3 regions of the Blautia sp. Marseille-P2398 genome follow, and region 1 is predicted to be linked to each of the others. Evidence: riboswitches for the same ligand, from Rfam matches in the RefSeq annotation. Region 1 holds a riboswitch; each other region holds the start of a gene.
The links. Region 1 has a riboswitch for cyclic di-GMP ahead of ACESZG_RS05490 (peptidoglycan-binding protein). Riboswitches for the same ligand answer to the same signal wherever they lie in the genome.

Region 1 (7,872 bases):
GTGAACTTTTTATACTGAAATATGTACGATTTCAATAATGACATGAACTTATGGGAACGTATTGCGGATACTTTGTGAACTTTATCCTGATACAATGATTATGCTGATGAAAGAAGGCATAGATAACTGAATACAAGAAAGAGACGAAAGCCTCAGTAGTTAAGAAAAAAACTACTGGGGCTTTTTTTCGTGCCTGAATTTCTCGGCCAATAACTGCGGGGATGTCCCGGCAGGATAAAGGTGGAGCAGGCATGATCCTAAACAGAGGTCCGCCTTCTGAATTTGAAACGAGCAACAAGATTTCAAATTCAGGAGGAACGGATATGTATATTCAACACCCATATTTTTATGAAGGAAAGTACTACGCAAATATTGATGGAGAAATGATCGAGATTACAAAATTGATTCTGAAACGGTCAAAAAGGGCTTTACTACACCAATTTTACACCAAACACATACCAAGATGTAAGAAGATATAAGAAAATACATAGAGTTATGAAATAGAATAGAAATATCTCATAGTGATAAATATCTCCAAAAATCCAGTAAAAACATATAATTTTTATAATTTCAACAAAATTTCACAAAAAAATGTAAATACCACTTGTGTTTTTGAATAATATGCACTATAATATCACATTTACGATTTTATCCCGTAAAATCAAGGGAAAACGGGTGTTAAACAGGTGTAACTACACCAAATTTACACCACAGAATATAGCATTACATCTATAACAATAACAGAACATTTAAACATCTGAATAAGTCCATGTACTTTTATAACAACAGGTACGTGGGCTTATTTTAGTGCTTAAAAATATTGTCAAAGAAATGGTGATTTCATAGAACAAAAACAAGGAGGAAATGACAATGAACAAAACAATATATGAAGCAGAATTTACCAAAATGGTGCATGATAAGATGAGAGAAGATAATAGATTCAAAGTATATGAGAGAATACCAAAAAATAGGATAGGTGGAGATTACTGGAATACATACTGGACAATCCGTTATATGCTTCGCACTATGACAGATATTTTAGAAAATGGAGATAAACTGGTATTATTAGGATACTTCACTGTAAAGCCTAAATTTTATAAGGAAAGAACAGCATGTTCTGGAATGGAAAGAACAGGAAAAAATGTGTATGAGATTCCAGAAAGATATAAGGCAAAGTTTAAATCTGGTACTGTGTTAAATCGTGCTTGCGAAGCGTATGGAGATTATCTCAAAGAAGAAGCAAATAATAAAGATGATGAATACGAAGAAGGAGAAGAAGAGTAATGAGATGTAAAGATTGTGAATATGTAAAATGCTATGCTGTCAATAAGAAGATGTATTATTGTGATAATAGAAATAGAGTAAATTTGATGGGTAAACTGGGCGAGGATAATTTACCTGAGACAAGTCCTGAGTGGTGTCCAATGGCTGATAGGACAATTGCTGCTGTTGAAAATATTACAGATGGGAAAGGATTAGAGAAGTAATGGAATCAAACAATACAGAAATGAAGATGCAGTATATTCTTGATGAAAATAAAAATCTGGCAGAGATACCACTAACAGATATGCTACCTGTAGAGCATCCGATTAAATGTAAATTAATCAGTGCATTTGAAGTATTTGTAAGAGTACCGCAGACAGAAAACTATTGGATTTCTAATTACGGAAGAGGTGTAAATAACCATAGAAACCCAAATATGAACAAATTCTATGAGCATAAGCAAGGAAAATGCCATTATACTATTTATGAAGTGTGGCGAACACCAGAAAAAATCAGAGGGAAACTAACAGGCAAAATCATAGTTGAAACCACTAAGAGAGAAACCAGTCCAGAAGAGTTAGTAGCAAAATGCTTTCTGAAACAATATAGAGGCAGAGGTAAGGTCTGGCATAAGAATGGTGACTTTGATGATAATTGGTATAAAAATCTGATTTATGTTACTGGCAAAGATTTCATAAATCTTAAAGCAGATAAGATTACATGGCAGGAGTTAAACTATGAGCAGGAATATATTGAGTATGTCAACAATGCCAAGAATCAAGCAATGATTGCGTATGGTTCTATTTCCAGTCGATGTAAAGGTGAAAATAACAGTGAGAGTGCGCACAAGTGTTATGATGATGTTGAATTGTGTCAAGAATGGAAAGATTATCCGCAGTTATTTGTCAAGAGATACTTGGAATTATATTATAAAGTACCAGGCGAATCAATGGCTGTAGACAAGGATTTATTTGGTAATGGAAGCAAGGTATATTCTCCAGAGACAATCTGTATTCTGCCACAAGGCTTAAATACATTACTTGCCAACAGTAAAAAGCATTATAAAGATGGGGAAACACCAAACAATGTGCTTCCTCTTGGAGTAAGATATAATGGTAAAGTCAATAAATATTACGGACAGATTACTTATTTTGGTACAGAAGATATAATTGATTTACCATATAGGGATACAATAGAAGAAGCATTTGCAGATTATAAGAAGTTCAAAGAATATGACATTGCAATTACGGTGTCAAAATACAGAGATAAGATACCAGAATACATATATGAGAAACTGCTTACGGTACGAGTAGAACCGTATTAATATATTATAGGCATATCAGGGAGCACAATCCTTGGTATGCCTATTTTTTTACGTTTTATATGGCTGCTGCCGAGCGGTACTCTTTAATGTAAAACTACCGCCCCTATAAACACGTATATTAAATTTTAAGAACGAATGATGCACACATGAGAAAATCTTCATACGCTATATAAAAATTCATTATAAAGCGAAATACAAGCTTTGAGAAGCATTCTGAGAACATGATATATTATCATAAAGGTTGATCTTCATCAGAAGGAACATAGACACAAATATCCTGTATTTGACAGTGCAGAATACGGCATAAGTCATTGACTGTCTTCATAGAAATGTCTTGGTTATGTTTAAGACGATGCAAAGTGCTATGAGACATATGATGCTTGCTTGTCAAAGTATACCAGTTTTCATTTGTTTTCTTTAATGTTTCCCAGAATGGGCTGTAATCTATCATGGCTGTTCCTTTAAAGATATTTGATATTATTATCATAAAATAGATTCTTATACTTGAATATCTTCGTAATAACGAATATAATGTAAGTATTACAGAAATGTGATAGTAAGTACGAAATGTCGAACAAATTTGACAAAAAGAATTGCATATTACATATAGCAGTAGTATAATCAAATTGTGAATTTTATGTGAAATGTTTATACAATCAAATACGGCATAGCCAGAGAAATCTGGTGACGCAAAACTACAGGGTCTAAGCGAATGTATGACAGCCAGTTGCAACTATGATAATTAAGGCATTGCTTCAAGTATGTTTGGGGTAATGTCTTTTTTATATACAAAAAGATCAAGGGGATATGAACATGAAGAAGAAAACAAAATTATTAGCAATGTGTATGGTAGCTTCATTATCAGTAGGGACGCCAGTGATAACATGGGCGAGTGATACTGAAACAACTGAGCAGAAAAGTGGTGAATCAGATTCAATAAGTATATCTGAAAAAGGTGCAGAGACATCAATATATGAAGATAAAAAAGTAACAATTAAAATGGATTCGGCAGAATATACTTTAGATGCTTCTGATATCATATTAAATATGTCTATAAAAAATTCGTATCCTAATATTTTGACGCTGAAAGTACAAGATGCTAAAGTTGATGATACAACTGTTGCATTTCAATGGGATTCTAACGACTATAAGGCAGGAACATCTTTTTCTTCTGCTTGGTATATTATGCTTGAAACTTTACAAGAAGTAAATAATACGGACTTTAAACAATTGTCATTTACTATGGTAGGGACGTTGAATGATGGTACTGAATTATTAAAAAAAGAAATTACCATAGCGAGAGAAGCTTTCAAATCTGTTATGGATGAAGATGATGAAGAAACATCTGACTCTGAAAGTACAGATTCAAATAATGCTACATCAGAAGCAACAGAAGAAAAGTCTGATGCAAAAAGTGATTCTAACAAAGACAGTTCTGATGGTATAGAAGAAAGACTTTCTGCTCTTGAAGAAAAACAAGCATCTCAGAACGAATCTGATAAAGAGACAGTACAGGAAGAAACCACACCTGCTGCTGATGCAGAAGAGGAAAAAGCCAAAGCTACAGAAGATGAAGACAAGTCAAATGAAAATATACAGAAAACTTTAATTCCAGACCAATATATTGAAAAAGAAGAGGTGTTTGGAGACGATGGTAAGTTATCTTTTACATATCAATATGAATATGATGACGAATATCGGTTAATTGAGAAACAATGTGTATATCCAGATGGTACCGTAAACAATGATGAAAAGTACACATATGATAAAGATGGCAATAACATTAGAATAGATCATGAGGACAATAAAGATTCAAGCTATTCATATTATACAATTCATAAGTATAAAGGCGATGACTTAATAGAATCAACCACGTATAATGTTGCAGATGATAGTGTAAAATATACAACGTCTTATTCATATGATGATAAAAATCGTTTATGTCAAGAAAAATTTGAAAATATCGAATATGATAATCAAGCTACCACAAATTATTTTTATGATGATAACGGCAATATTATATATAGCGAAAGGGACAATGAAAGATATGAAGATTACACGTATGATGCAGATGGAAATCTTATATCGCAGACGAGAAACGATGGTACAAGAACTGAGTGGAAATATGAAAATAATATAAAAATAGAAGAAACCTTTTATCACAAAGGGGATTTCTTATATACAAGTAAACTGGAATATGCTAGTACTAGTCCAAGTGCTGCTGTAATTAATGATATAGAAATAATAAAAGTAGTACAACAGGCTCTAAATGATATGGGATACGATTGTGGTATTCCTGATGGTATAGTTGGAGATGGAACAAAGAATGCTGTAAAGAGTTATATGGAAAATAATGGAAAAGCTTCCAAAGGTGAAATTACAGAAGAATTAGTGGGAATGTTAAACGTAAATGACGAGATTAAAAGTGCAAAAGAATTATCCAGATATCGTACAGATATTAGTTATGAAATGCTCATGAGAAATCCAGTCGATTATATAAATACACCAGTAAAGTTCTCTGGTTCTGTTGTCCAAGTGATTAATGAAGGAGGGGGAAACAATATTAGACTGGCAATTAATTCAGATTCTAGTCAAACAATTTGGTGTTCTTATTCAAGACTAGATATGAGCGGCAATTTGATGGAAGGAGATCAAGTTACGGTGTATGGAATTGCAATGGGAACAGAAGATTATATAGCAATTTCAGGTGAGAAAATTACACTGCCAACTATTACTTGTGAAAGAATGGATACATCTTTTGGAACATTTGAGAAATTCCCAGGATTTTAATATTCTAAAAATTTTTATTTGAAAATAAAAGGAGAACTAATTACATGAGAAAAGTAAGAAAAGTATTATACGTTTTGATTTGTGTAATCATGGTTGGATGTATGATAAATGTAAGCAATATACAGGCTTCAACTTCATCAAAAATCTCACCCCCTAAAGTAGTATTAGTAAAAACTACAGGAACTTCTGAAATCCGAATTAAATGGAAAAAAGTAAATGGTGTTTCTGGTTATAGAATCTATAGAAAAAATGATAATAGTGGTTGGAAAGCAATAAAAACAGTTAAAGGTGAAAATGTAACGGCTTATACGGATAATGGTTTAAATCCTGGAAAACAATATTTTTATACTGTGAAAGCATACAAGAAAGTATCAAATTCAAATGTTTGGAGTAAAGCGGGTAAGGAGCTTTTTGCAGTAACTAAGATGGAAATGCCACAAATTAATGATATTGATTATGGTCATCGAACAGGAACCGTAGATATATCTTGGAGTAAAAGCAATGGTGCTCAATATTATGAAATTTTATTCAAAACCCCAAATAGCAAGTGGAAGATGGTTGAAAAAAGCAATGGATTAAATGCCAAGCAAGTCCCATCTACCATGGGAGAAAATTTATATGCGGTACGTGCGTGTGTTAAGTACTCTGGAAAGGTATATCGCAGTGGATATGATAAAAAAGGAACAGTATTTCAATATGATGAATATGGAAATCCTAACGTAGATTATTCGGTTTTTGATATCATAAATCCAGAGACCACGCAAATTGAGATGAAAAAAGGCGAATATTATGAATTAAAAATAGACAGTGATTTGGATAAATTATCATGCTCTGATAATAATTCAAATATAACTGATTCCTATTTTAAGGATGCAACAGACAGCGATTATTTGTTGAAAATTCACGCAATAGGAACAGGAACTGCGACAATTCATTTATATGGTACAGACTATCCTAATGTTTACAAAAACATTACAGTTGTTGTAGAAGAAGATAATAATACTCAATTAGTAATGGCTGCTATGGGTATTCAAAAAGCATATAACTCGGCTAAGTTTCCATCTTCTTTACATATAAGAAATATTGCATATGAGGAAAGTTTTAGAAATGGATACGGTGATAATATCAGTAGATTAGTTGTCCATGCTTATGCTAAAAATTCATTTGGTGGTTATGGAGATATTTATTCAGTAGTAATTCGTTCTAAAACAAATACACATTATTCTAATGCATTTGAATATAATGGATATTACTATACAACATCAGCATTTTCTCATAATCCAGGTATGAATGGAGTATGGGTGAACAATAAAGCGGCAGTAAATATGTGGAAATATTTATACGAGAAGAATTTTGAAATCCCATATGATTGATGATTGCGGCAGGCATTCAGGAAGAATACATTAAACTACAAATTTTACAATAAAAGGGGTAATCACTATGAAGAGAATGAAAAAGTTTATAGGCATTTTATTATTTGTTCTGACGTTTGGACTTGCAAGTACAATAACGATTCCGCAAATTGGAACTTGCGTTGATGTACAGGCAGCAAATCCTTTTATACAGAAAAATGTTAGTTATTATTTATATGAAAATCAAAGACCGTCTGGTGGTTTTATCATTGTTTATGATCCTCTTCCAAACGGCAAGATATCTAACATTAAAAATTCCAATCCAAATGTTGTCAAAGTCGAATTAGATGAGCAGTTTGGAGCTATAAGGGTGAATGTTTTAAAGGAAGGGACTTCAAAAGTTTCTTTCCGATATGCGAGAAAAACTTTTACACAGAAGATTACAGTAGTGAAATATGAAGATCCTTGTAAATCATTTAAAATAGGAAGTACGAATTATACTAAATATTTTAAAAAATCCAGACACTTCAATCATAATAATCGAAAGAAAGATATTACAGCAACTATAAAGATAGTACCGAAAAAAGGATGGAAATTAACCAAGATAGAAGTACAGAATATGTATGATGGTACAAAAAGAGTAAAAAATAATTCAAAAGTAACCTTATCCATTAAAGGGACAGGAACAGGTTTATATGCTTATTTTAAGAATACTAAAACAGGAGTTGTGCAAGTGTTAAATCTTGGATATGGTAGTGGGAATTTCCCAAATAGAAATTATTATGATTGAGTAGTAAAGCAGCAGACGTTCGGAACATTCAAATTTTACCCGTATCATGAGAATTGAACACATCACGCCCTACACGCCACACGCCCTTTCTACAGAAATGTAAACCACCCGGGGGTGTGTCTCCCCTATGTCCTGGTACTTCAAACATTTCCAGAGCAGACAGCAGAGATAGCACAACACAGCACCAGAGACAGCACAACAGCACCAGAGACAGCACAACAGCACCAGAGACAGCACAACAGCACCAGAGAATACACAACAGCACCAGAGAATACACAACACAATAAACAGTATTCCATCATGTGACCGCCAGAATACAAAAATCTTATAAGCTTCTGACCATCCCACCAGAC
Region 2 (7,872 bases), on a different contig from region 1:
CAGAAATGAAGATGCAGTATATTCTTGATGAAAATAAAAATCTGGCAGAGATACCATTAACAGACATGTTGCCTGTAGAATATCCAATTAAATATAAATTAATCAGTGCATTTGAAGTGTTTGTAAGAGTGCCAGGTACAGAAAACTATTGGATTTCTAATTACGGAAGAGGTATAAATAATTATAGAAATTCAGATAAGAATAAATTCTATGAGCATAAACAAGGGCAATGCCATTATACAGTTTATGCAATATCACGAACACCAGAAAAAATTAGAGGAAAACTGACAGGTGAAATTATAGTTGAAACAACTAAAAGAGAAACCTGCCCAGAAGAACTGGTGGCAAAAAGTTTTCTGAAACAATATAAAGGTAGATTTAAAGTCTGGCATAAGAATGGTGATTTTGCGGATAACTGGTATAAGAATTTGATATATGTTACTGGTGAAGATTTTAGAAAACTGAAAGCAGGTAAGATTACATGGCAGGAATTAGGCTATGAGCAGAAATATATTGAGTATGTCAACAATGCCAAGAATCAACCAATGACTGCGTATGGTTCTATTTCTAGTCGTTGTAAAGGTGAAAATAACAGTGAGAGTGCGCACAAGTGTTATGATGATGTTGAAATGTGTCAAGAATGGAAAGATGATCCGCAGTTATTTGTCAAGAGATACTTGGAGTTATATTATGAAGTACCAGGCGAATCAATGGCTGTAGACAAGGATTTATTTGGTAATGGAAGCAAGGTGTATTCTCCTGAGACAATCTGTATTCTGCCACAAGGCTTAAATACATTACTTGCCAACAGTAAAAAGCATTATAAAGATGGGGAAACACCAGACAATGTGCTTCCTCTTGGAGTAAGATATAATGGTAAAGTCAATAAATATTACGGACAGATTACTTATTTTGGTACAGAAGATGAATTGATTTACCATATAGAGATACAATAGCAGAAGCATTTGCAGATTATAAGAAATTCAAAGAATGCGACATTGCAATCATGGTGTCAAAATACAGAGATAAGATACCAGAATACATATATGAGAAACTACGTACGGTGAGAGTAGAGCCGTATTGATGTGTATATCCTAGAGAATACGGGCATAATATTGACTAAATAATTGATTCAAGACTGGGTTTATGATACAATATAATCAAGAAATAAAGGTATATTTGTATGAACCCAGTTGTTGACATAACATGACTGGGGTGTTATATTCTTATGAATAATAATGCGAATTTTGAAGAACAGAAGGAGGTTGATTGTATGGCATTAGCACAGAAACGAAATCCAGGGTGTATTATTACCTGTGGCAAGGAAAAAACATTCTTTAAAAAAGTAAATGAAAATCGACCGACTGAGGCATTTTGGAATGAATGCAAACAGTTACGCAAAAATTTGAATACAGAATCAATTAATGCGTTAAATGCGTTGATGGACAAGGAAGATTAATGGGTAATCAAGAATTAAGTTTTGTTGAATTGAATCAATCGAAAGTCACAGATGATGTGATACAGCAGTTTGATTGTGGAAATGAGGATATGACAGAATATCTACACAAATATGCAAAAAATGATTCAATAGAGGGTAAGGGTGTTACATATGTTTTAGTAGCAGAAGACAGAAAACATATTTATGCTTATGCAACTATTAAGGCATATAGCTTATACTATTATGACGAGGCAGAGAAATATCATACAAAGGTAATGAATGATGATGGAAAGATTTTATTATCTATTCCAGCAGTTGAGATAAAGATGTTTGCAATCAGTAGAAAACTAAAAGGTCAGGTAGCATATTTGCTTGATCCAGTAAAAAAGCAACATTATTCAAGTATCTTCTTTAAATGGTTTCTTGAGTATTTATATTACATGTCAATGAATACTATTGGATTTCAGATGGTATTTCTTAGAGCAAATAATGAGGGAGAAAGGCTTTATAGAAATAATAGTTTTATCGAATGTGATGAATATTTAAGTACATATGATGCTAAAGCAGATGGATGTACTTCTTTAGCAATTACCTTGTCAGAAATTGAGGAAGTTATTTTTTGATAGGCATATCAGGGAAAACAAAATCCTTGATGTGCCTATTTTTTTACGTTTTATATGTCTGCTGCCGAGCGGTACTCTTTAATGTAAAACCACCGCCCCTATAAACACGTATATTAAATTTTAAGGACGAATAATATACACATAAGAAATATCTTCATATAATATAATATATAAAAGTCTGTTATAAAGCGAAATACAAGGCTTGAGAAGCATTCTGAGAGCATGATTTATTATCATAGAGGTTGATCTTCATCAGAAGGAACATAGACACAAATATCCTGTATCTGACAGTGCAGAATACGGCACAAGTCATTAACTGTCTTCATAGAAATATTTTGATTATGTTTAAGACGATGCAAAGTGCTATGAGACATATGATGCTTGCTTGTCAAAGTATACCAGTTTTCATTTGTTTTCTTTAATGTTTCCCAGAATGGACTGTAATCTATCATGGCTGTTCCTTCAAAGATATTTGATATTATTACCATAAAATAGATTCTTATACTTGAATATCTTCGTTATAACGAATATAATAAGGGTATTACAGCAATGTGATAGTGAATACGAAATGTCGAACAAATTTGACAAAAAGAATTGTATATTACATATAGCAGTAGTATAATCAAATTGTGAATTTTATGTGAAATGTTTATTCAATTGAATACGGCATAGCCAGAGAAATCTGGTGACGCAAAACTACAGGGTCTAAGCGAATGTATGACAGCCAGTTGCAACTATGATAATTAAGGCATTGCTTTTTTTCTTATGGAGAAGTGATGTCTTTTTTAAATAATTTTACGGAGGAAGAAGCGTATGATGAAAAAGTTTTTTAAGAAAATCTCTATTTATACGATGACAGCAATGCTTGCTTTTTCAACAGTACCAGGAACAGTACAGGCACATTCTGGAAGAACAGATTCAAGTGGAGGACATCATGATAATAAAAATGTGAGTGGTTTAGGTTCTTATCATTATCATTGCGGTGGACATCCTGCACATTTACATGATGGTGGTGTATGTCCTTATAGTAGTTCTGCTGCTACGTCAGATACATCAACTACTTCTGAGGTGAGTACAACGACATCTGGTGGAGCAGGTTGGGGAACTTTTGGCGGTGGTTTAGCATCTTCTAACACTTCACAGACGACAACTGCAACACCATCAGCATCTAATGCAATACAATTAAATGCAGGAAGTAGTATTACAATTTCCAAAGACATTATCAAGATTGTACAGGATGTACTCAATCAAAAAGGATATGATTGTGGATCTGTTGATGGTATTGCAGGAAATAAGACTAAAGAAGCTATTAAGAAATTTATAGACGAGAATCAATCAGACAGTACAGATAATGCAATTGTGAATATGGTTGCTAAAGGACTGGGGATTAAATAAAGCAATTACAAGATAAAAGGAAGTATTAACAGACATGAATACCAAAAAATTTTTACCGTTACTCATTAAATCGACTCTTATATTAACATCAATAGGAATGTTGACTGCCTGTGGAGAATCATCGGATAATACTTATGATTCTTCTGTAACATCTTCAAATAGTTATAATTCATCAGATTACAGTAGTGATTCGTATTCCAGTGATTATGGTTCATCGGATTATGATGACGATTCAAATAGTTACAGTTCTTCTTATGATTCAAATGATTACAGTTCATCAGATTATGATAATGATTATTCAGAAGGACATTCTTATGATAAAAGTGATCCGTTTTACTCTGCCAACGATGTTGATGGTAATGGTAAGTTGACAGACGAAGAATGGCAAAATGCAATGGATGACGCAATAACCTATTACTATTATAAAATGCAAGAGGGAAATTGATTTAGATAATATTGACATGGAGTTTCCAAGGCATGAAAAGAAAATTTACAATAGGGATTTTAATTGGTATAACAGATACTATCTGGATGTGGATCGTCAAATGACCAAATAAATATATCTAAATGGATGTTTAAAGACGATCTGAATATTTATAGTTGTGAAAAAATTCTTGGTAAAGCAAAAGTAGAAGAATTAAATAATTGCACACAATATTTTTGGGACGACTATAAAATTTGCAATAAATATGAAGGAACGCTATCGCTATTATATTCTAATAAACAGGATGATTGGTCTTCAAATCCTGATAGAAATTCATATTCTTTCCAGTGGACTGTTCAATGTGATGACGAAGAATATAAACATATTTTTAAAGATTTAGAAAATTATAACCACTTACAAAAATATGTCACGAGTGCATCAGATGGAACAAATGGTGAATGTTATAATTTTATTACTGATTTTAAAGATGAAAATTACGATGAAAAATGGTTTTTTGGTGATAATGGTACTGCATATTTTGTTATCTATTCAATATACAAAGATGGAGTCCTTGAGCTACAGTGGGGACTTGGGCGTGTTCCAATAAAAGAGTAGGAGTTTATCATAATGGTTCAAGTTATAGTCTGTTTACTCATACTGATGCAAAACTGGGAACTTGCAAAAGATATGAAGCCATTAAATAGAATTAATCCGCTTATCTAAAGGGGGAAATCATATGAACGAATATTTTCCGACAGTAGTACAGGTGATACCATTGGATAACTTTCATGTGCAGGTATTCTTTGATGACGGTAAGATTGTAGACTATGATGCTACAGAAGATTTGAAAGCAGAAATATTTAAGCCATTAAGAGATATTGATGCATTTAAAGAAGCTTGTACCGTTATGAATGGTACTCTTGCATGGGATCTTTCTGGCAACAGAGATGAATCCAGTTGTATTGATATTGATCCGTTTACTGTATATGAGTTAGAATCCATTAATAATCTGATTGCTTGAATAATGTGATCACAATTTAATATGAGCAGCATGAAAGCCCTCGGGAGTTAATCCTGGGGGGCTTTTGGTATAGCCAAATCCGTTGAAGTATGTTATTATATGCATCAGTTCTCAGAATCGGGAATATTCAGTTGAGATAAGAAAGGACACAACAATCATATGAACATAGGAAACAATATAGGAAATATCATGAAGATCACAGGCGCATGGAACACCTTTAAGAGCAATCATCCCAAGTTCCCGGCATTCTGTCAGGCAGTTTCACGCAAAGGGCTTAAAGAAGGAAGCATTATTGAAATTGCGATCACCACTCCTGAGGGAGAGAAGATAGAGACAAACCTGAAAGTAAAGGACAGTGACCTGGAATTACTGAAACAGCTGTCTGACCTGAAAATGTGAAAAAGTTTACAAAAATTTTATTTGAATAACAGGTATAAATCTGCTATAGTATTCTATGTTGGTTAAGTTGATTATTATTCGTTCCCATATATAAGAATGATAGGTTCTCAAAAGAAAGAAGAGGAAGAAAATTGCGTAAAAAATCACATATTTTATTAGCAAGATACCTTGCGGATCAGATGCAGACCACAGCAAGCCTGCAGTCTCACAGAAAGGCTTTCTGTCTGGGCAGCATTCTGCCGGATATCAAACCGTCCTTTATCACCAGGAGACACGAGTTCTACGGAACATTTGAAGATGTCAAGAACCGGATGAAAGAACTGGCAGATATCAGACCGGATGAGAGTAACCAGAGAGTTTACTGGCGGCGGTTCGGCGAAGTGATCCACTATATGGCGGATTATTTTACCTTTCCTCATAACAAAACATATACAGGAAGCTTCAGCCAGCATAATCATTATGAGAAAGTACTTAAGAACAGACTGAAAGAATGTATACAGCAGGGAGAAGCACATGCATATCTGGAACCGGCCATCCGCTTCGCAGATTTCGCCACCCTGATCGATTATATCGAAGCTACTCATGAGAAATACCTCAACAAGCTCCGCAGCGTGGAAGAGGATATCCGCTTTATCCTGAATATGTGTTTTCAGGTAGTGCAGGGACTGATACAGATCTGCATTGGTAATAAGAACTTTGCAGGAGCCATTCAGGCAGCCTGACAGAGATACGCTAAGAATACAGGAAGGCTGTGTGGAAATCATATCCGCACAGCCTTCCTGCATTCTGAAATATATCTTTCTCACTGCTTGAGTCGGTTAAAATGTGACAAAAAAATGAATTTTGGTCAAATCTGGAATTTACCTGCCCTGAGCTGTTGATTTCAAAAAATGATTATGCTAGAATAAAACAGGTTAATATTTCGGGATAATTCACTTATGAAATAACATAATAATGTGAAAAGTAATTTAGACAGTATGCCCTTATAAACAGGGGGTAAGGACATGCTCACAGTAAGAAGGGAGCAATTTAGATATATGAAAAACAAGTATCTTACCAGATTCTTATGTCTGACATTGATGTCAGGAATGGTATTATCCGGTCCTGCGTCCGTACTTGCAGCAGAGGATACTGCTGCGTATACAGCAGACGGTTCTGATTTCAGCGATTCCGGTGATTTTGATTCAGGATCAGAGAATCCGGCGCCGGCAGATCCGACTCCTGCAGAGCCAACACCTGCGCCGGTAGACCCGACACCTGCACCGGTAGATCCGACACCAACAGATCCGACACCAACACCTGCAGAGCCAACACCTGCACCGGCAGATCCGACTCCGACACCAACAGATCCGACTCCGACACCTGCGAATCCTACACCAACACCGTCTTCGCAGATTACGAAGGCAGCCCAGGATGTGATCGACAGAATCAAAGAGTTGAACGCACAGACCATCACGCTGGAGAAGAAAGCCACTGTTCAGAGCATCCGCACTGCATATAATGCCCTGTCTGATACAGAGAAGGCACAGGTTTCTAATTATAATCTGCTGGTTCAGGCAGAAGCGACTATTGCTCAGTTGGAAGCGCAGAAGAACAATGCGGATACGAATAATCCATTTACGAGTAATACCAGTGCTGCACAGACCGGAACTCCGGTATATTATGCGTCCAATATCCACGCAGGTAAGGATTTCTATCTGGACAGCCTGAAGAATAACTACAATCTGACCTTCTCAGATGATTTCGCTTCTGTTATGGATGAGATCGAGAAGGAATATAAAGAGAAGAACAAAGTAGCAGATGCCAGCGATGTAAACGGCAGCAAGACCACCACATCTGCAGACAGTCTTCTGGTAAGAAACTGGCAGGATATCCTTGCAGTCTATGTATATCAGCAGAGCCAGGACGGAAAAACAGAATTTACCCTGGATTCTTCCTGCAAGAAAGACCTTGCGAAAATCTTTGCAGAGATGAACCCGATCGTAAGGGACAAGCAGGATATCACTCACGTTACATACGCTAATCGTAAAATCAACTACTATATTAAGAAAAATAAAATCGCAAAAAAGGATCGTACGATCCTTAAGAAATATGTGGAGACAGACTGCAAACTCCTCTGCGCGGTAGTAACAGCTGCCAACGGTTTTGTCCGCGAGAGCGTAGGAGATGATGTTTCCGAGGAAAGAGTAAATGTTATCTCCGCAGCCTATTCACTGGTTGGTAAAGTCGGTTACTTCTGGGGTGGCAAATCCACAGTGATCGGTGAAGATCCAGGCTGGGGAACTAGCGAGAAGGTATCAGCCGAGGGAAGCAAGAGCACTGGAACCATCCGCGCATACGGACTGGACTGCAGTGGTTTTGTCACCTGGGCAGTGATCAACGGATATCAGGATAAAGCAATGCAGGAAGCTGTAGGTGACGGAACTTCCGATCAGTGGGAGAAAGCAAACGTGGTAACTGAGGCAGATGCACAGCCCGGAGATCTGGTGTTCCAGAAAGGACCGGAAGCAGGAAGCGATAATCATGTAGGTATTCTCTGCGGTAAAACAGACGCAGGTGACTGGATCGCAGT
Region 3 (7,872 bases), 210 kb from region 1:
CAAGCTTGCTTTCAACTGTTATGGTTCCGCCCATCTTTTCTACAAGTTGTTTCACAATAGGCATTCCCAGACCTGTCCCATTATAATCAGAACGTGGGGAATTATCTGCCTGTACAAATGGAGTAAACAATTCATTTTTTATAAATTCTTCTGACATTCCAATTCCATTATCTTTTATTTTAAATTCACATGTCATGTGATCTTCTGATCTTTCAATCGTTCTCATACTCATGTAAATAGAACCATTCACCTTATTGTACTTCATGCTGTTTGTAAACAGATTCATCAATATTTTTTTCAGATGAACTGCGTTGCTCCAAACATATATACCACTGTAATCATCATGTTCTCCTATAACATGAAGTCCTTTTTCTTCTGCCTGAAAAGATAGTGACTCCGTGATTTCCTGACATACCTGATCCAGATTGATGGATTCATCACCAAAAACCACTGTATCTGATTCTAACTTTGCCATATCTAAAACATCATTTATCAATGATAGTAGCAGCTTCGATGACTCATATATTTTATTCATGCAATCCTTTGCCCGCTCAGCATCATTTCCGCTTTTCTCAAGAATCGTAAGCATACCAATAATACCATTGATCGGTGTTCTGATATCATGAGACATGTTATTTAAAAAGGAAGTCTTAGCCTTATTGGCACTCTGTGCTCCTACAAGTGCATTTTGTAATTCCTGCTGTTTTTCTTCAAGCTCCTGATTCAGCTTCAATGCCTGCTCAGCAGACTTCTTGGATTTTTCTTCCGCACGTTTTGATTTTTTCAAAGAATCAAGAATTATACACAGGACAACGAAAAAAGAAATTCCAGCGATAAGTAATACTGTCAGTAAATTGTCCTGAATAAAATCCTTCGCTGTAACTTTTCGTGAGGAAACATTATACGAAACTACTGCACCTGAAAATTGAGTTGTAGGCATAGATGTCAGTGTTTTATTCAGAATGGACAAAAGAACCGGTTCTCCCTGCTGAATAGCAAATGGAACATCAGCTTCTTTTGTCAGGAAAACACTATGAAGCTTATTATTTTTCAAATAGTCTGAAACAGTACCTGAATTGCTTACAATACAATCCGTCTCCCCTTTCTGCATTGCTTTTACTGCTGCATCTGATGTTTCATATTCCACAACCTTCCATTGCGGATAATTGTATGAAAGATATGCTTTCAATGCAAAATCATCTTTTTCAACGGCAACTATATTCTCTTTATTTTCATCAAAAGAATCCTTTGCCGTAATTGCTTCCATATTCAGAGTCAATAGCGTATCCGACAAAGCAAATCCATTTGTTTCTGCAAAGTATGGATTCTGGTTTGCATGAAAAATCAGGTCTATTTTTCCATCCTGCAATGCCTGAAGCAGTTCACTTCTTGTCTCATATCCATTTAATTCATATTCCAGAGTCTGACCTTGCAGACAATTTTCTGCAAGATCCACATAATCTGTAATAACACCTGTCAGTTTACCTGTTGATGGATCTACACTGCTGATACCTCCATCCTGATTCAAATACCCTATCCGGATTGCACCATGCTGCCCGATCCACTCACTTTCTTCTTTTGAAAGAAACGAGCTGCTCTGTGCAGAAAGATAACGCCTGTAGAGATCATCTGTGTAAAATGGGTTGTCATCCTTGATTCTGCGCATAGCACTATCCAGTGATTCTTTGATATCCGGACGTTCTGGATTTATAGCGAAATAGATTTCTGTCTCTCCAATACTTGTAAGCGGTGAAATATCCGATTCTTCCCAACGGGGGTCTTCTTGCGAAACGAAGCAGTCAATTTCATGGTTCGACAGTTTGTCCATAATTTCTGTGTTTGTAGAAACATTGATATGCTTCGTATACAGACCATATTTTGATTCCCATTCATTAAGCACATCCTCCACTATATTATCTTTAAACACACCAATATTTTTTCCCTCAAAAGAATCCAAATTTCCTGCTGTAAGATCCATATTGGATGCATCCGTATAGATGTAATATTTCTCTTCCCCCATAGGCATATCGGAAAAAAGCATTTTTTCAGCACGTTCGTCTGTATAGGAAATGCCACCAAGAATATCAATCTCTCCATTTTCCAACTGTGTAAAGCAGTTTTTCCAATCACTTGTTATGTATTTATATGTCCATCCTGCATAACCTGCAATATCTTGAAGATACTCATAACCATAGCCGCTTCTTTCTCCCTTTTCATTGACTACATTATAAGTTTCCTCAAAAGATCCTACCCGGATAACATTGTCAGAGTTTTCTTTGGCAGATGCAGGAACGGATAAAACAATAAAACATATAATTGTGCAAAATATAATGTAACAAAATTTGAAATTCATTATATTCTGTACTAATTTGCACTTCTTCATCTTTCTCCCCTCCTCTAGGCTACAGTTGCTTGCTTGCTTCCAGATTTTAATTTTACATTCATTAATTATCAATAACCTCCACACTATTTTTCACAATATTTTTCCAAACAGCTTCTGTATTACTTATTCAAGTGCTCTACCATAAAAAAGCACTGTCAAACAGACAGTGCACCTCATTTCATGCAACTGGCTGCCATTTTACAGGCCCTGTAGCTTTGCGTCCCAGACTTTCATCTGGTTTGCCAATTTCCATATTATAGCTTTAATACTTATGCAAAAAAACTGGTTTTATTATACTATAGCACTCTACTGTACACAAGAAAAACATTACCGTTTTAACGCCAAAAAATAAAAAAAAGAACAGCCGATACATATACTCGAACTGTTCTTCTACTTCCGAAGACCACGCAGCATTGACATTACTGTTTCCTGCTCATTTGTACTCAGATCGTTCCATATCCCTAGAACTTTCACCCGCTAAAAACAATATTTCCTATCGTCTGCCTTCACCCGCTAACAACAATGTAACCACATAGTAAATAATTCCAAATACAGCTATACTTCCCATCATAATGCCAATCATCTGATTTATACTCACCACATTTCCATGAAATACCGGATTGCAATCAAGCGTGTCTCTTATCGCTTCAACCATTTCATCCGGATAATTTTTTCTCTCCATCTCTCTGAAAACTCCGTGAAGCATATGATTCTTAATCAATGAAGTGGCATATGTACTCGGAAGATAAGACAGTGCCTTCTGAAGACCTGGTCCAAAATTTGAAATCGGCATATAAGCACCACATATAAAACCATATCCTGCGCTGACAATTGTACCTACAGCCGAAAGCTGTCCCTGTGTTGTCAACGGAAAGCTAATGATACTTGAAAGCGTACTTCCAAATAGGACGAGCAATATCATATCAAATAAAACCCATAATATGTCTGCTGTATTCATATACCATCCCATTTTAAGTAAATATCCCAGGCATAATACAAACGCAAGTCCATTGACCATCAATGAATTAGCTACTGTTGACAGAAAATATCCCAAATAAATTTTTTCCTTGCTGACCGGTGCAACATTAAAATCCTTCCTTGTTCCATTTGCCTTGTCCTGCACCATAGTCAGATTCACACAAAATGTTACAGTGATACAGCTCACTGCCATAAGTGATGCTGTCAGTTGTGCTGCCACGGTTCCATTAATAAGCTTATCCGAAATTGTAATCATATCCGGAATTGCTGCTGTAAAAGAATCTTTGAAAACCTTTGCAAGAAATGTAGCATACAGAACAATTAGAATAACTGGTGTGATCATTGATGTAAACAACATACCTTTATCTTTAAAAAACAGTTTCCTGTTCCTGTCCATTAATGCCAATACTGTTCTCATCAGCGTTCACCTCCAAGCTTCTTTCCTGTGACTGCAAGAAATACATCATCCATACCGCCTTTTACTACTTCATAATCCGTGAATAGGTCCTGATGCTCTACAATAAGCTTCGTAGCTTCTTTCGTATTTCTTACTTTTATCTGATATCCGTCACGTATTTTTTTATATTCTCTGTTCAATGACTTTATTTCATCTTCGGAAATACCATAAACAGACACTATATCCTGTACATAATCATTTTTAAGTTCAAATGGTGTACCTTCCGCTGCAATACTTCCTTTGTCAAGAATCACAACATACCCGGCATTAGCAGCCTCTTCCATATAGTGTGTAGTCAGAAATACTGTCATATTTTCAGTTTTCTGAAGTTTCTCGATAACATTCCAGATTAACTGCCTTGTCTGCGGATCAAGCCCTGTAGTAGGCTCGTCAAGAATCAAAATCTCCGGTCTGTGCAATAATGCACGGGCAATATCAATTCTTCTTCTCTGACCTCCCGACAGCTTACCTACAGGTCTGTTTAAAAACTCGTCAAAATCCAGAATCTCGACCAGCTCCTGTAATCTCTTATCAAAGGCATTTCCTGTAATGCCGTATAAAGCAGCTCTGCTCTTTAGGTTTTCTTTCACCGTAAGCGGTTTATCAAGTACGCTATCCTGAAACACAACACCAAGCATTCTTTTTGTCTGTGCGCCGACTTTGTCAGTTTCTATTCCGTTTACTTGAACCGTTCCGCTGTCTTTTTTCTGCAATCCGCAGAGAATGGAAATGGTTGTACTTTTCCCTGCACCGTTTACTCCAAGAAACGCAAACAATTCTCCTTTTTTCACACGAAAGCTCAAATCATTTACCGCTTTTACTTCGCTAAAGCTTTTATTCAGATGACTGATTTTAATGATATCTGATTCCATATCTTCTCCTTTTGTTTCATCTTTCCTTAAATGACGCAGTATACGTTGGATTTACCTTTTTTAATAGAATCCATATGTTAAAAAGTAATATGAAGGCGAAAATCGTCCATATCCATGCCTGTGGCATTAAATAAAGGATTCCGTTTACATCTCCACCACCAAATGCTCCACTGAGTAAACACAAATATATTGGATCCAATACCAGCATAATTACTGTTATATAATAAAAAATAGCCTTCACAAGCTTATTCTTTATTTCACAAATTTTATCCTTAAAATATACCAATGTTCTGGTCTTCACATAAGCATTATAACCTCCAATACGTCATCTATTTTTCTTTCGAGGATCTGTTGGCTTTACCGCATCTTTTGGTATTAGCCAAGTCTTTCCCTTTTTCTCTGCTCCAGGCACTCTTCCCTGGCTACATAAAAGAGAAATTCTTCTAGATGAAATTCCCCATATTTTTGACATTTCGATCGTTGTTATATAATCCATAATTTTCCTCCAAACGATACAACAAGCCTATTATAAGTATATTCTTTTATCGGAATAGTTTCAACCAAAATTAAGTTTTCTTCTAGGTTGTTTGATTTGTTATTGTTTTCTAAGATTTTCACAAAAAAAATCCTCCTTTCGTATGTACGGATGCGTGAAAGGATGAAAGACGCATCCGGCCAAGAAAAAAGAGCCTACGGAAAACTCCGTAGACCCTCATTGCTTTTCTGGCGATTATAATAATATCACATCGAAATAGAAAAGTCAGTGCAAGACCAGTGCAAACTTTTCATCAGAATTAACTTCTTTGTTTTCCTAATCGTGTTTAATGTATTTAGTGATAGTATCGATTAATTCCTCCATGTTAATCGGCTTGGAAATATGGTCATTCATGCCTGAATCCAGGGATTCCTGAATATCATCTATAAAAGCATTTGCAGACAAAGCTACAATTGGAATCGTAACTGCATCAGACCGCTCTATACCCAAGGCTCGAATGGCTTTTGCTGCTTGGTGTCCATCCATGTTTGGCATCATAATATCCATCAAAATAAAATCGTATGTGCCTCGTGGATGATTTTTAAACAAATTCACAACTTCTTTTCCGTCTGATGCGCGTGTTACGGTCATACCAGCATCTTCCAGCATTATCGTAGCAAGTTCAGCATTTAAATCATTATCCTCAGCCATAAGAACATGAATACCCGTCAAATCTCTATGTAGATGTTGTTTTTGTTCTGATTGAATAACCTGTTCTGTCAACTCCAGTGGGATCTCCACTGTGAATGTAGAACCTACACCTTTTTTGCTCTCAACAGCAATTGAACCGCCCATCATATCCACATATTTTTTTGTGATGGCCATACCAAGACCGGTTCCCTTATATTGGGTTCTGGCATTAGCATCATCTTCTTGTGAAAACGGATCGAATAATTTTTTCTGGAACTCTTCGCTCATGCCAATACCGTTATCTCGAACAACATAACGAGTTATGATATGTTTCTCATCCGCTCCTGGGTAACTGCTGATATCCAAAGTAATCTTTCCGCCGTCCTTTGTGAATTTCACAGCATTGCCAAGAAGATTCACCAAAACTTCTCGGATACGCACAACATCCGCAAGGACATATGGGTTCTTTGAGATTTCTCGATGTACTTCAAACTTAAGATCTCGATTATAAAGAAGTCCATTCATAATCGCCTGGACGTTATCTGTCAATTGAGTAATGTCCATTGGCTCGGGCGAAATAGTAACTTTTCCACTTTCAATGCGAGTAAAATCCAGAACGTCATTCAACAAAGAGAGAAGATGATTCGAACTTTTTTGAACTTTCTCCAAGCTACCATGAATATCTGAAACCGTGTTCTGGTGAAGCGCAATGTTTGTAAATCCAATAATGGCATTCATCGGCGTTCTGATGTCATGGCTAATACTAAGCAAAAACGCAGATTTTGCTTTGTTGGCAGCATCTGCTTCCTCAGCGGCGGTCATTAATAATTGTTTTTGTTTTTGCTCTTCTGCCTTGCTTTTCTGGTAAACATAATAGGTATATAGACAAATTAAAAGCAATATAGCTCCTGCGACTAAACCGCAGATGATGGAAATATGATTCGTCTTTTCAACCATTCCATAAGCTGATTGCATATCCATTTCAATGCAAAATGCGCCAATGATTTCTCCTGTCCCATCAAGATTTGCGCTTACAGGATAGCAAGCCGTAAAAATCGGACCCCATGTTGTATCAATGATATCCTGAGAGTACACATTCTCCCCAGAAATAGCCCTATCAATATACGGAACCATTTCTTCCTCAATATAATCTCCAGGGTGTCTTACATCATCCGCATCCGGATTCAAACCGTCTACCACATAAACGAGTTTTCCTTCTTCATTTTTTTTAGCGGTGTAAATATATCGAGTAGAATTCAGTGTTCTGATTTCATTGAAATATGAAGAAATATCCTTATATAATTGCTTCTTTTCATCAGATTGATCTTTGATTTGATCAAAATCTTCTTTGCCGATTCTTCCATCCACAAGTTTGTGTACTGCATCTGCACTCGCTGTGTCACGTGTGATTTCTGTTTCAAGGGCGGTCTTAGTGTAAGAACTTTGCAGAATATATGTGTACGACGCTATTACAAAAATCATCAAAAGCCCCGCAATCACAAAGATACTGCCTGTATTCTTCAGCCTAAGGAGTTTTTTCAAATTAATTCCTTCTTTTGTTTTCTTCATGCTGCTCATTCACATCCTCTAAATCCTAATTTATCAATTTTATCATAGCACATTTTCATGCAGTTTTTAATTCCAAAACTTCCAATTAAAGCCATCGGCTTAACGTAACGTATCACTTCGTTTTATGAAATTGGTACAAGCATCAGTTTCTGTTTCCGGATACAGAATACCACTCTCTCTTCCAAGTTTAAAACAGCGCATCATCCATATCATGTTTCGTGCAAGATTCCGCATGGTCTGCATACCTTCTTCATCCTGAGAAGCTTCTTCTCCGTAAAGACCATGTACCATGTTCCAATAGGTAGAACCGGCGACTGGCATCTGTGCAATCCCAAAATATTTATTGATCCCATCAAGAGCTGCCGTGGTTCCTCCTCTTCTTGCTACTGCAACAGCAGCACCCGGTTTAAATTTGAAGGCGTCATAACCTCCGGCACTGTAAAAAACT

Region 2: another riboswitch for cyclic di-GMP. It lies ahead of ACESZG_RS11315 (YHYH domain-containing protein); the one in region 1 lies ahead of ACESZG_RS05490 (peptidoglycan-binding protein).
Region 3: another riboswitch for cyclic di-GMP. It lies ahead of ACESZG_RS04435 (response regulator); the one in region 1 lies ahead of ACESZG_RS05490 (peptidoglycan-binding protein).

The regions. Positions count from the first base shown of each region.
Region 1 covers NZ_CAXSTD010000003.1:225,444-233,315, reverse strand. The annotation lists gene ACESZG_RS05510 (HU family DNA-binding protein) at 871-1,284, shown strand; gene ACESZG_RS05505 (hypothetical protein) at 1,284-1,487, shown strand; gene ACESZG_RS05500 (hypothetical protein) at 1,487-2,587, shown strand; gene ACESZG_RS05495 (helix-turn-helix transcriptional regulator) at 2,820-3,038, opposite strand; cyclic di-GMP riboswitch class I at 3,242-3,322, shown strand; gene ACESZG_RS05490 (peptidoglycan-binding protein) at 3,401-5,377, shown strand; gene ACESZG_RS05485 (fibronectin type III domain-containing protein) at 5,422-6,750, shown strand; gene ACESZG_RS05480 (hypothetical protein) at 6,818-7,519, shown strand.
Region 2 covers NZ_CAXSTD010000008.1:188,904-196,775, forward strand. The annotation lists gene ACESZG_RS11295 (hypothetical protein) at 1-956, shown strand, start outside; gene ACESZG_RS11300 (hypothetical protein) at 1,274-1,459, shown strand; gene ACESZG_RS11305 (hypothetical protein) at 1,459-2,061, shown strand; gene ACESZG_RS11310 (helix-turn-helix domain-containing protein) at 2,295-2,549, opposite strand; cyclic di-GMP riboswitch class I at 2,717-2,797, shown strand; gene ACESZG_RS11315 (YHYH domain-containing protein) at 2,914-3,456, shown strand; gene ACESZG_RS11320 (hypothetical protein) at 3,491-3,901, shown strand; gene ACESZG_RS11325 (hypothetical protein) at 4,028-4,495, shown strand; gene ACESZG_RS11330 (DUF2442 domain-containing protein) at 4,617-4,901, shown strand; gene ACESZG_RS11335 (hypothetical protein) at 5,061-5,300, shown strand; gene ACESZG_RS11340 (zinc dependent phospholipase C family protein) at 5,432-6,022, shown strand; gene ACESZG_RS11345 (C40 family peptidase) at 6,338-7,872, shown strand, end outside.
Region 3 covers NZ_CAXSTD010000003.1:12,385-20,256, reverse strand. The annotation lists gene ACESZG_RS04435 (response regulator) at 1-2,383, opposite strand, end outside; cyclic di-GMP riboswitch class I at 2,562-2,637, opposite strand; gene ACESZG_RS04430 (ABC transporter permease) at 2,877-3,779, opposite strand; gene ACESZG_RS04425 (ABC transporter ATP-binding protein) at 3,779-4,690, opposite strand; gene ACESZG_RS04420 (hypothetical protein) at 4,707-4,991, opposite strand; gene ACESZG_RS04415 (helix-turn-helix domain-containing protein) at 5,016-5,186, opposite strand; gene ACESZG_RS04410 (hypothetical protein) at 5,174-5,308, opposite strand; gene ACESZG_RS04405 (ATP-binding protein) at 5,502-7,424, opposite strand; gene ACESZG_RS04400 (flavodoxin family protein) at 7,524-7,872, opposite strand, start outside.